3 regions of the Paenibacillus sp. lzh-N1 genome follow, and region 1 is predicted to be linked to each of the others. Evidence: riboswitches for the same ligand, from Rfam matches in the RefSeq annotation. Region 1 holds a riboswitch; each other region holds the start of a gene.

Region 1 (3,279 bases):
TTTTATTTATGCAGCCGTTGGATGGCATCCGCAGGATGCCATTACAATGCAGGAGGGTGATTTAGAATGGATTGCATCGTTATGCAGTCATAAAAAGGTTGTAGCGATCGGAGAGATCGGTCTGGATTATTATTGGGATACATCACCAAAGGATGTGCAGCAGCGGGTACTTCGAAATCAAATTGGCCTGGCACGTGAGCTCAACATGCCAATTGTTATCCATAACCGGGATGCACATGAAGATATTGTGAGGATTTTACGTGAGGAAAAGGCGGGCGAGATTGGCGGAGTCATGCACTCCTTTTCTGGGAGTTGGGAGACAGCTAAAATGGTGCTGGATATGGGTTTCCACCTTTCCTTCGGCGGGCCCATAACGTTCAAAAATGCCAAGCAGCCAAAAGAGGTGCTGGCCCAGGTACCGTTGGACCGTCTGCTTATTGAAACGGACGCGCCTTACTTGACGCCTCATCCGTTTCGTGGGAAGCGAAATGAGTCGGCACATGTGAGATTGGTAGCAGAGGCAGCCGCCCAAATTATGGGAATTACGGTGGAGGAATTGGTATCCATTACGACCCAAAATGCCTTGGAACGATTTGACATTCAGTGAAAAAGCGAAAAAATCAATCAAAATAAAGAGATAGACGGAGCTAATTATGATTTTGTTGCAGGAAACTCGAGAATATTACAATTTTTTAACCGAATATTTTGAAAAATGTACTTGAAACCTGCTTTACAACATGCATGGAAACAGGATATCATCTTTTCAGTGAATTGTTGTTGAGTGTAAACATCAACAAATCATTTCATGAACCAGTCTCGCTGAGTCCCTTTTACAGGGAACGGGGGAACCGATATGGCTTACAGTACGTCCGGCGTATGTGCAAGAGATATTATCTCTTCAGTAGCCGGCTCGACCGAAATTCATTTCCTGGATGGGATTGAACAGGTAGAGAAGCCGTATTTCGATTTCTTTCTGGGTCTTCGGGGTGAATGTGAAGGCGACCGCCATGAGCGGTTGACCTAAGCTAGGGCGACTCTCTACGTCCGAACCCGACAGCTAACCCCGTAAGCGTAACAAGAGAGAAGCCATCTCGTGCATGAGTTTTCCCGCATATTCACACATGTCGGAAGCCACGAAAGAGCTCTCTAGTCTCTTTCTTTGGCTTTTTTTGTTGTGAATAAAAGAAAATCTGTCATCATACTGTGGTTAAACAGGGGAGGACAGCATGCCGCGAAGACGGGTACATGGTGCAGGACAGTCGCAGTACGGGCTTGTCTTGTAGAAAATCTGTTATAGTCACGTCAACGATCAACTATGTCTTACTCCAGACGGCGGGCTATGTAAGGAGGACGGAGGAAATGGGCATTTTCCGAAAAGAGGAGACCCATGAGTCACGCTCATCCAGCATGTCTTACGTATTACGTTGGAAGCAAGAGAATGTGCGCCAGGCTGCTTTGGTTGCTATTTTTCTAATCGCACTAACGATTATGATTTCAATTCTGATGTACACGCAATCTAAAAAACAAGTCTTTTTTGTCATCGATGGTAAGGCATCTGCGGTAGAAACCCGGGAATCCAAGCTCCAAGATTTGCTCAATGAGCATTCTATTTCACTTCAGCCGCATGATACAATTTCCATGCCGCTAAACGGGGCAGTACAGGATGGGGATCGCGTAGTCATTAAACGTGCCAATCAGGTTAAAGTATCCTCAGGCAATGAGACGAAAAAGCTGTACACAACAGAAAATACAGTAGAGGGTGCCATTCGCACTTCGGGCTATAAATTATCATCAACGGATAAAGTTTACCCTGCGTTGGATGCCTCTGTTTCATCTAACATGGACATAAAAATCGTCCGTGTAAAGAAACAGCAGGTCGAACAGAAAAAACAAGTGCCTTATCAGGTCATCAAAACGGCAGATCCAAGTCTCTATAAAGGCGATAATCGAGTCATTCAAAGTGGCAAATCGGGTGTGGTAGTCCAGCATGTTCAAAAGGTATACCATGATGGAAAATTGGTGTCCAAACAGCTGGTCAACAAGGAAGTCGCACAAAATCGTGTGGATAAGGTAATTGCGGTAGGGACTAAGAAAAAACCGGTCGTTCTAGCTGCTTCCATCGGCCCTAAAGATGCGGTTAAGGCTACAAAGGTTAGTTCGGGCAGTGCTGTCCGTAAAGCAGGTATTAATTTTAATTATAAAAAAGTTTTACAAAATGTCTCCATGACGGCGTACTCTGCCCAGGAGCCAGGTATCGGTACACGTACCGCCTCCGGCACGCGTGTCACGGAAGGACGCACCATCGCTGTCGATCCGAATGTAATTCCCATCGGCTGGTGGGTGTATATTGAAGGGGTAGGCTTCCGCCGTGCGGAGGATACCGGTGGCGCGATTAAAGGCCACAAAATCGATGTGTATTATGAGAGTTTAAGCCGGGCTAACCAATTTGGTCGTAAGCACGGTAAAACCGTATATGTTATCGGACCTGTAAAGCCGGAAATCAACTAAAACAGGTTGTGTATGTTGAGGACAATGCGATAGTATTAACAACATAGTTATGCCATGCTAAGAAGAGGATATCCTCTTCTTATTTTGTTTTCAAAAGCAGGGAAAGATAATATATGTTGCTGTGTAGCAGTGGAGGGAAACGAAGATGATCAAGGAAGTGATCGTGGTGGAAGGCCGGGATGATACGGTAGCCATTCGCCGTGCTGTCGAAGCAGATACGATAGAAACTGGCGGTTCAGCCATTAATAAAATGACGCTGCGGAAAATTGCATTGGCGCAGGAACGGCGGGGGGTCATTATTTTAACTGATCCCGATCATGCAGGGGAGCGTATCCGTAAAATTATCGCCTCCAAGGTCCCCGGCTGCAAGCAGGCTTTTATACCTGAGGCAGAGGCGACACGCAAAGGGGATATTGGCGTGGAGAATGCCTCCCCGGAAGCCATCAGACACGCTCTCGCGCGGGTACATACGACAGTGGAAGGCGCCGAACCGCTGATTGAAATGGCGGACCTGATTGACGCTGGACTTATTACTCACCCCAATGCTGCTGCACGCCGTATGGCCTTGGGGAATGTACTGGGTATTGGCTATTGTAACGGAAAGCAGCTACATAAGCGGCTCTCTGTATTTCAGATCAGTCGTGAGGAATTTGCCAGTGCGCTGGCACAAATCGAAAGTGAAGGATTGTGATATCCGTATGACAGGGATTCAAGATATAGCAACACCGCGGCGTACGAAGGAAATTATTCAAAGGCACGGTTTTTCGTTCA
Region 2 (3,279 bases), 2.7 Mb from region 1:
AGGGCTTCACTCAATCACCAGCATAATTTTAATAGGACAGGTACATAATAGCTGAGAGCCCACTAGGTACCACTGCACGGAAAGGGGGAATACAAATGCGGTACAGGGGAGTGTTGCCATGTTTAGCACTGTTACTAGCATTTTCAAGTTTTCCCGTTCACGCGGACACGCCTCCCAACATTCGAACGCCCCATCCCAAGGAAGCTGCTGCCGCTACTTCGGTATATCAAAGTAAAGATCGAGCTACTCCAACATTAGCGATGCTACGAAAAAAGCATGCGGACATTTTTAAAATGTGCGGCCCGCACACCCGCCAAATTGCCTTAACCTTTGATGATGTGCCCGATTCAAGGTATACGCCGCAGGTTTTGGACGTATTACACGCAAACGGTATCAAAGCTACCTTTTTTATCGTCGGCCACCGTGCGGAAAAGCATCCGGGGATCATACGCCGCATCATCCGCGAAGGTCATGCTATAGGAAACCATTCCTATACTCATCCGGATTTCAGGAAGGCCACACCAGAACGTTTTCGCCACCAGATTACAAAAACAGAACGCATTTTAGAAGCCAGCATAGGTTTTCGACCCAGATTGATACGACCACCCTATGGTGAAATCACGGAGCCTCAAATCCAGTGGGCACGTCGTCATGGGTACATGATCGTCAATTGGAATGTGGACTCTCTAGACTGGAAGGGATTAAGCAAAACACAAATTCAGCGCAACGTGATCCCGGCTACCGGACCTGGCTCCATTATTTTAATGCATGCAGGTGGAGGTCAAAGTTCCAACTTGCAAGGCACTGTCCAAGCTTTGCCGGGTCTAATCCACTCTCTAAAAGCTAAGGGCTACAAATTTGTCACTGTCCCCCGGCTACTTCACACATCGGAACGAAAATAACAGTATGTCTAAGCTTCAAATATACCAACAACGTAAAAAGGCTGCCTTAACGAACAGAATGCTTCTGCTTGTAAGACAGCCTTTTTTAGCGATAAACGACCGGGCCTAATAAAAAGTCGTCCCAGTTATATGTTGTATGATAGATCAAGTTTACATAACTTATATTATGTTTAATCAAATCATACATAAGCACAATGCTATTTATCAATGACGTACAGTTTCACATTCTGGAAGCCGAAGTCGTTCACGAATGATTTATTGCCAGGGATAAAGATATCAATCCGCTTTCCGGTAATAGCACTGCCCTGATCACGGGCAACGGCCACAAAAGAATGATCTGGCAATCCGGGATGGGAATAACCTGTAACTAGCACCTTTGTTCCCATAGGAATGACTTTCGGGTCTACCGCAATTGTACCTAGCTTAAGCGGATTGCCGTAATAATCAACCGCACCCCATTTGCCATTTTCATCAGCTGCGGCAGAATATGCTGTAGCTTTAACATCAACTACTTTACTGTAATTGAATGTTTTGCCCCATGCTTCAATTGTTGGCTTCTCATTCGCTGGTGCTTTCTCTGTAAGAAGCTGTGGCTTCGAATCCGAAGCCGCCTTTACACTTTTTTCGTCTGGCACTTTAATTTGCAGACCTGCATATATGTTGTTGGACGCAATATCCGGGTTAGCCTTCGTCAACTCATCTACTGATACCCCATAACGTTGAGCAAGCAAAAAGAAGGTATCGCCTTCTTTGGCAGTATGAAGCGAAGCAGCATCTGCTACTCCAGCTGTCTGTGCCAGCCCTGCAATAGCTGCAGCAAGCACCGCAAATTTCATAGTTTGTCCAATATGTTTTAAATGTTTCAAAGATATGTACCTCCTCTGTTATGCCTGCGAAGTTAGCTGTCGGATTCGGACTCAGGAGAAGCCCTATGCTTGTGCAATTCACCCCTAGGCATATCCACAACATCTTATGATGCATTGGAATCATTGCCGTTGTTACGTCCCCCGCACTTCCCATGGTTTGAGCCCAGCACCTGAGTATTTATTATCATTACTGCTGCCCCGGTAAGTTTTGGCTCACTGCATAATATCACAATTTTGTAACCTTATCTGCATGAAAATGTTGGTAACCTTGAATATCATACTATACTCATTACAATTTTGTCATCAAGAATCCGTTTTCTGTTACGAAAATATGGAGATATGGTGACAAAAAGAGAAAAGCCCTCCGTGAAACATCATCACGAGAGGGCTTTGTTAATATTTCATAAAAGCATTTTCTTACAGCACTTTAGCAAGAAAATCACGGGTACGGTCATGGCTTGGAGTACCGAATACTTGCTCAGGCGTACCTTGTTCTATAATTTGACCGTTGTCCATAAAGATGATTCGATCCCCTACCTCACGGGCAAAGCCCATTTCATGCGTCACGATCACCATCGTCATGCCGCCCTCAGCGAGCTTCTTCATCACGTCCAGAACCTCTCCAACCATTTCAGGGTCAAGAGCAGAAGTAGGCTCATCGAACAGCATTACGTGCGGCTGCATGGCCAAAGCACGTGCTATCGCAATACGTTGTTTTTGACCGCCAGATAACTGGTTCGGGTAGGTATTCTTCTTATCCTCAAGACCCACGGTCCGCAGGAGCTCCAGCGCAATTTTCTCCGCTTCTTTCCCCGACTGCTTTTTCACCTGCGTTGGTGCAAGCGTCAGATTCTGCAGTATTGTTTTATGCGGAAACAGATTAAAATGCTGGAAAACCATCCCCATCTTCTCCCGAGTCGCATTAATATTATGACCACGGGCCGTAATCGGCTCACCCTCAAACAAAATTTCCCCTTCTGTTGGCTGTTCCAACAGATTCATACAACGCAAAAACGTACTTTTTCCTGAACCACTCGGACCGATAATGACGACTACTTCACCTTTGGCGATATCTATATCAATGCCTTTTAAAATTTCATTCTTACCGAATGATTTACGCAGTTGTTTAACGGTGATCACTGGCTCTCAACTTCCTTTCCCATAAACCCAACAGCTTAGATAAGCTGAATGTCATTACAAAATAAATAGCGGCTGCGATTACGAACGGACTCAAGCCTTCGTAGGTAATATTCTTAATGACCTGGGCTTGATACATAATATCCACCATCCCAATGGTCGAAATAATAGATGATTCTTTAATAATCGTAATGAACTCATTACCAATAGCAGGCAATATAGATTTAAATGCTTGCGGTAAAATGACATGACGCATTGCTTTGCCTCGTCCCATCCCGAGCGAGCGGGCAGCTTCCATCTGTCCACGGTCTACTGCCTGAATACCAGCACGGAAAATTTCAGCCAAATATGCCGAACTATTCAGTGACAACGTA
Region 3 (3,279 bases), 100 kb from region 1:
GAAGTCTGTCATGGTGAGGTGTCTATAGATGCGGACTGTTTTAAAAGAAGGCTGGGCGCTAGTGCGCATACGCTTTTATATCGTTATCATTTTATTTCTGTATCGTCTGCTGTGGGGAGTATTTCTCTATCGGCTGGTACAGTCGGCCGTTGTCCCGCTGCTGCTGCGTTATCCTGATCAGAGCCAAAACGAGCTGGGAAAGACCTTGTTTTGGATGGAGGGGCAGATCGCCTTGATGGACAGCCGGGAAGTACATGTGTATTTATGGATACTATTAGGGGCGACCGTATTGCGCGTCCTAATCACTCCCTTCATTAGAGCTGGCATATATCAAAGCCTGTATACCGATGCGTCTGAACCGCAAAGCCTGTCCTTCTTCAAGGGGATGAAACGTCACGGTATGTCATCTCTGTTGTATTACATCATCGAGTTGGGTTTGCTGCTGCTTCCCGCCTTCTGGGTGGTACCGAGACTCTATCCTATTGTAGCAGGAACGCTGCAATCTTCCTCTTACCTGTTGCATTTGTTGCCCTATGCCATTGGGTGGGTGGCTTACGGTTGGTTCATTCGGCAGTGCATCCTGTATATGCAACTGGGCTCGGTCAGTGGTCACGCCATACTATCGTCCCTGCTCGCCTTCTTTCGCCAGCTTCTTCCGGCTGTAAGCGTATCTCTCTTGCTTGGTGCTTGTGTGCTGCTGGTCTTCGGTCTATTTGGCACCGTAGCGATGATTTGGACTGGTATGTTGGCGCTAATTCTCCAGCAATCGTATCATTTTGTTACCAGTCTGGTCAGGCTGTGGCATATCAGTTCGCAGTATCGTCTATGGCACATCGATATCTCCAGCAGAGGCTAATCCCTCTCTTTATGCTTTCTCCTGCATTTTTAGCTGTCGAAAAAACTTTTTTCTTTCCCGTGCAAACGGCACATAACTGAATACTGTTAACAGAATCTGTTCCTAGGGCGTTAGGAACAGATTTTTTTTGTAACTTTTTGCGATGAAACATTTGCCAAAGCCTGCTGTCTTTGTTACAATAATCGCAGTGAACTGATAGTAACAACTTTGTAATCTTTATTGTAACCTTTATCTTAAAAACATCGTTGTCGTGAATACTGCTCTCCAAGGTGCACATCTTAAGTTAAGCCTAATTCCTGGCACCTAGGAAGCGGGGGAACCAGTTTGGGTGAATTGATCTCGCAACAGAGTGGTCATAGGGGAACCTTCTACCGAATCCTTAAGCTAACCTCGCAGGCATTGGAAGGGGTATATTTTTTTTGAAGAAGAAGCTAACGATCGCAGCCATGGGTCTCGCCATTGCCTTTACATCTTTTACATTCGGTGGCAGCAGTGCATTTGCAGACTCTAAGATGGACCAGGTCATCCAAGATGCCAAAGGAACGAACTATAGAAGCGGAGGTACTACACTCGAGGGATTCGATTGCTCCGGCTTCACAATGTATGTATTCAACAAACTGGGAATTAAACTGCCGCATCAATCTGGATCACAATTCAAAATGGGAGCTTCTGTATCCCGCGATGAAATGAGACCAGGCGACCTGGTGTTCTTCAACACCACAGGAAGAGGCGTTTCCCATGTAGGTATCTTCGTAGGTGAAGGGAAATTCGCCCACTCCTCGACTTCACGTGGTGTAGTAGTTAGCTCACTGAACGAAAATTATTACGCTAACCGTTATGTCGGTGCAAAAAGAATTATGAGCACAGACGCTTACCATTCTGTAGCTTCAGATATTCCTGATGACGACAACGTAGAATAACTACCGCACAGCAAGCTAACTCTAGCCGCAATTTGATTCTGGCCGGAATCGAATTGCGGTTTTTTATGTCCACTACATCAGTAATTATTATCATTACTGACGAACTGACACCTCAAAAGGTTTCAGTTTTAGCGAACATCGTCGGTTTTACCGCCACCGCTGGGGGAGCATATGAGCAGTAAATCCTTCTTATTGAATGTATACCCGACTTAGGTACGAAATAAACACGCTTGCCATTCTCCTACAACTTGTCTACAATCTGTGGTTAATGATTGAAGTACCTGCATAAGGAGGAATGAAAAAGTGCCGGCCTCAATATCCAACTACCGGATTGTACCGATGGACGAGCATCAAGCGGCTGAAATCTGTGAGTGGCGCTATGATCCCCCCTACAACATATACGGCTGGCTTCCCTGGGAACAAATGAAGGCACTTGAAGTCGAATTTGGAAGTCCCACGCTTCGCCAAGAGCAATATGTTGCCGTACTGGACGAAGAGAATGAGCTGACGGGATTTGCTCAATATTTTCCTATGGTCGGTGTGACCCGGCTGGGTCTTGGAATGCATCCCGAAAGATGCGGACATGGCACAGGCTCCGATTTTGTCCGGGCCATTGCGGAGGAAGCCAGACGACGTCATCCACAGAATGAAATTGACCTAGAGGTTCTCACCTGGAATCAGCGGGCTATACGAGCCTACAAGGCAGCTGGATTTGAGCTGACGGATACCTATGAACGTCAGACTCCAGATGGCAGAAAACCGTTCTATTGTATGGTATATCGTCCTGAACAACAGAACCGGGTTCTATAAATAAGAGCGCCTTCGCTATACAACCGCGATGTTGTATAGCGAAGGCGCTCTTAATATATACAACAGATCATTATAAAATCAATGACTGCTGCGCATTTTTTCAAAAGCTTCATTATATTGTTGGGCTTCCTTAATATCTACGGCCATAATACCGCCATCGTCCCAAGAGGTCAAACGCAGAGTCACGGTCTTGTAATCAATCGTAATAAATGGATGGTGATTGAATGCCTCAGATATAGCGGCAACTTCATCCACGAATGCAATTCCCTTCATAAAACTGGAAAAATTATATTTCCGAACGATCCAACGTCCTTCCTCCAGTTCCCAGCCCTCCAGTTTCTCCAGATGTGCTTCAATCTCTTCTTGTGTAAAAGGCATGTTACGAACTCCTCCCCGTTTATACGGAAGCCTTTTAGCCGCTTACATACGGCCAAAACTACGATATATTGGTGTACATATTACCACGGCCCCGTTGATAAATCCATAAGACGGCCTTCAAATCAAAGGGACCGACGTCAGCTCCTCATCTCCGATGAGTACATAGATCCGGTGCTGCTCCGGCTCATAAATCACAACGCCGCTGCCTACAGTGATTATGGGCTCCGTACCCAATGCATAAAATAGGTCTTCTGCCAAAGCTTCATTGACTTCCTGACGCCCCACCGGGTCCAGCCTGTCCCAATCTTCTGCTTC

Evidence for each region. A riboswitch is a leader RNA that binds a small molecule or an ion and turns the genes downstream of it on or off. The one in region 1 is predicted to bind cyclic di-AMP.
Region 2: another riboswitch for cyclic di-AMP. It lies ahead of C0638_RS19720 (3D domain-containing protein); the one in region 1 lies ahead of C0638_RS07610 (resuscitation-promoting factor).
Region 3: another riboswitch for cyclic di-AMP. It lies ahead of C0638_RS07220 (C40 family peptidase); the one in region 1 lies ahead of C0638_RS07610 (resuscitation-promoting factor).

The regions. Positions count from the first base shown of each region.
Region 1 is NZ_CP025696.1:1,683,844-1,687,122, reverse strand. Features, by position in the region: gene C0638_RS07615 (TatD family hydrolase) at 1-607, shown strand, start outside; cyclic di-AMP (ydaO/yuaA leader) riboswitch at 808-1,088, shown strand; gene C0638_RS07610 (resuscitation-promoting factor) at 1,360-2,508, shown strand; gene rnmV (ribonuclease M5) at 2,654-3,199, shown strand; gene rsmA (16S rRNA (adenine(1518)-N(6)/adenine(1519)-N(6))-dimethyltransferase RsmA) at 3,207-3,279, shown strand, end outside.
Region 2 is NZ_CP025696.1:4,374,545-4,377,823, reverse strand. Features, by position in the region: gene C0638_RS19725 (polysaccharide deacetylase family protein) at 96-902, shown strand; gene C0638_RS19720 (3D domain-containing protein) at 1,100-1,768, opposite strand; cyclic di-AMP (ydaO/yuaA leader) riboswitch at 1,775-1,942, opposite strand; gene C0638_RS19715 (amino acid ABC transporter ATP-binding protein) at 2,186-2,908, opposite strand; gene C0638_RS19710 (ABC transporter substrate-binding protein/permease) at 2,895-3,279, opposite strand, start outside.
Region 3 is NZ_CP025696.1:1,579,422-1,582,700, forward strand. Features, by position in the region: gene C0638_RS07210 (M1 family metallopeptidase) at 1-17, shown strand, start outside; gene C0638_RS07215 (hypothetical protein) at 29-856, shown strand; cyclic di-AMP (ydaO/yuaA leader) riboswitch at 1,133-1,270, shown strand; gene C0638_RS07220 (C40 family peptidase) at 1,276-1,776, shown strand; gene C0638_RS07225 (GNAT family N-acetyltransferase) at 2,080-2,586, shown strand; gene C0638_RS07230 (4a-hydroxytetrahydrobiopterin dehydratase) at 2,665-2,964, opposite strand; gene C0638_RS07235 (hypothetical protein) at 3,082-3,279, opposite strand, start outside.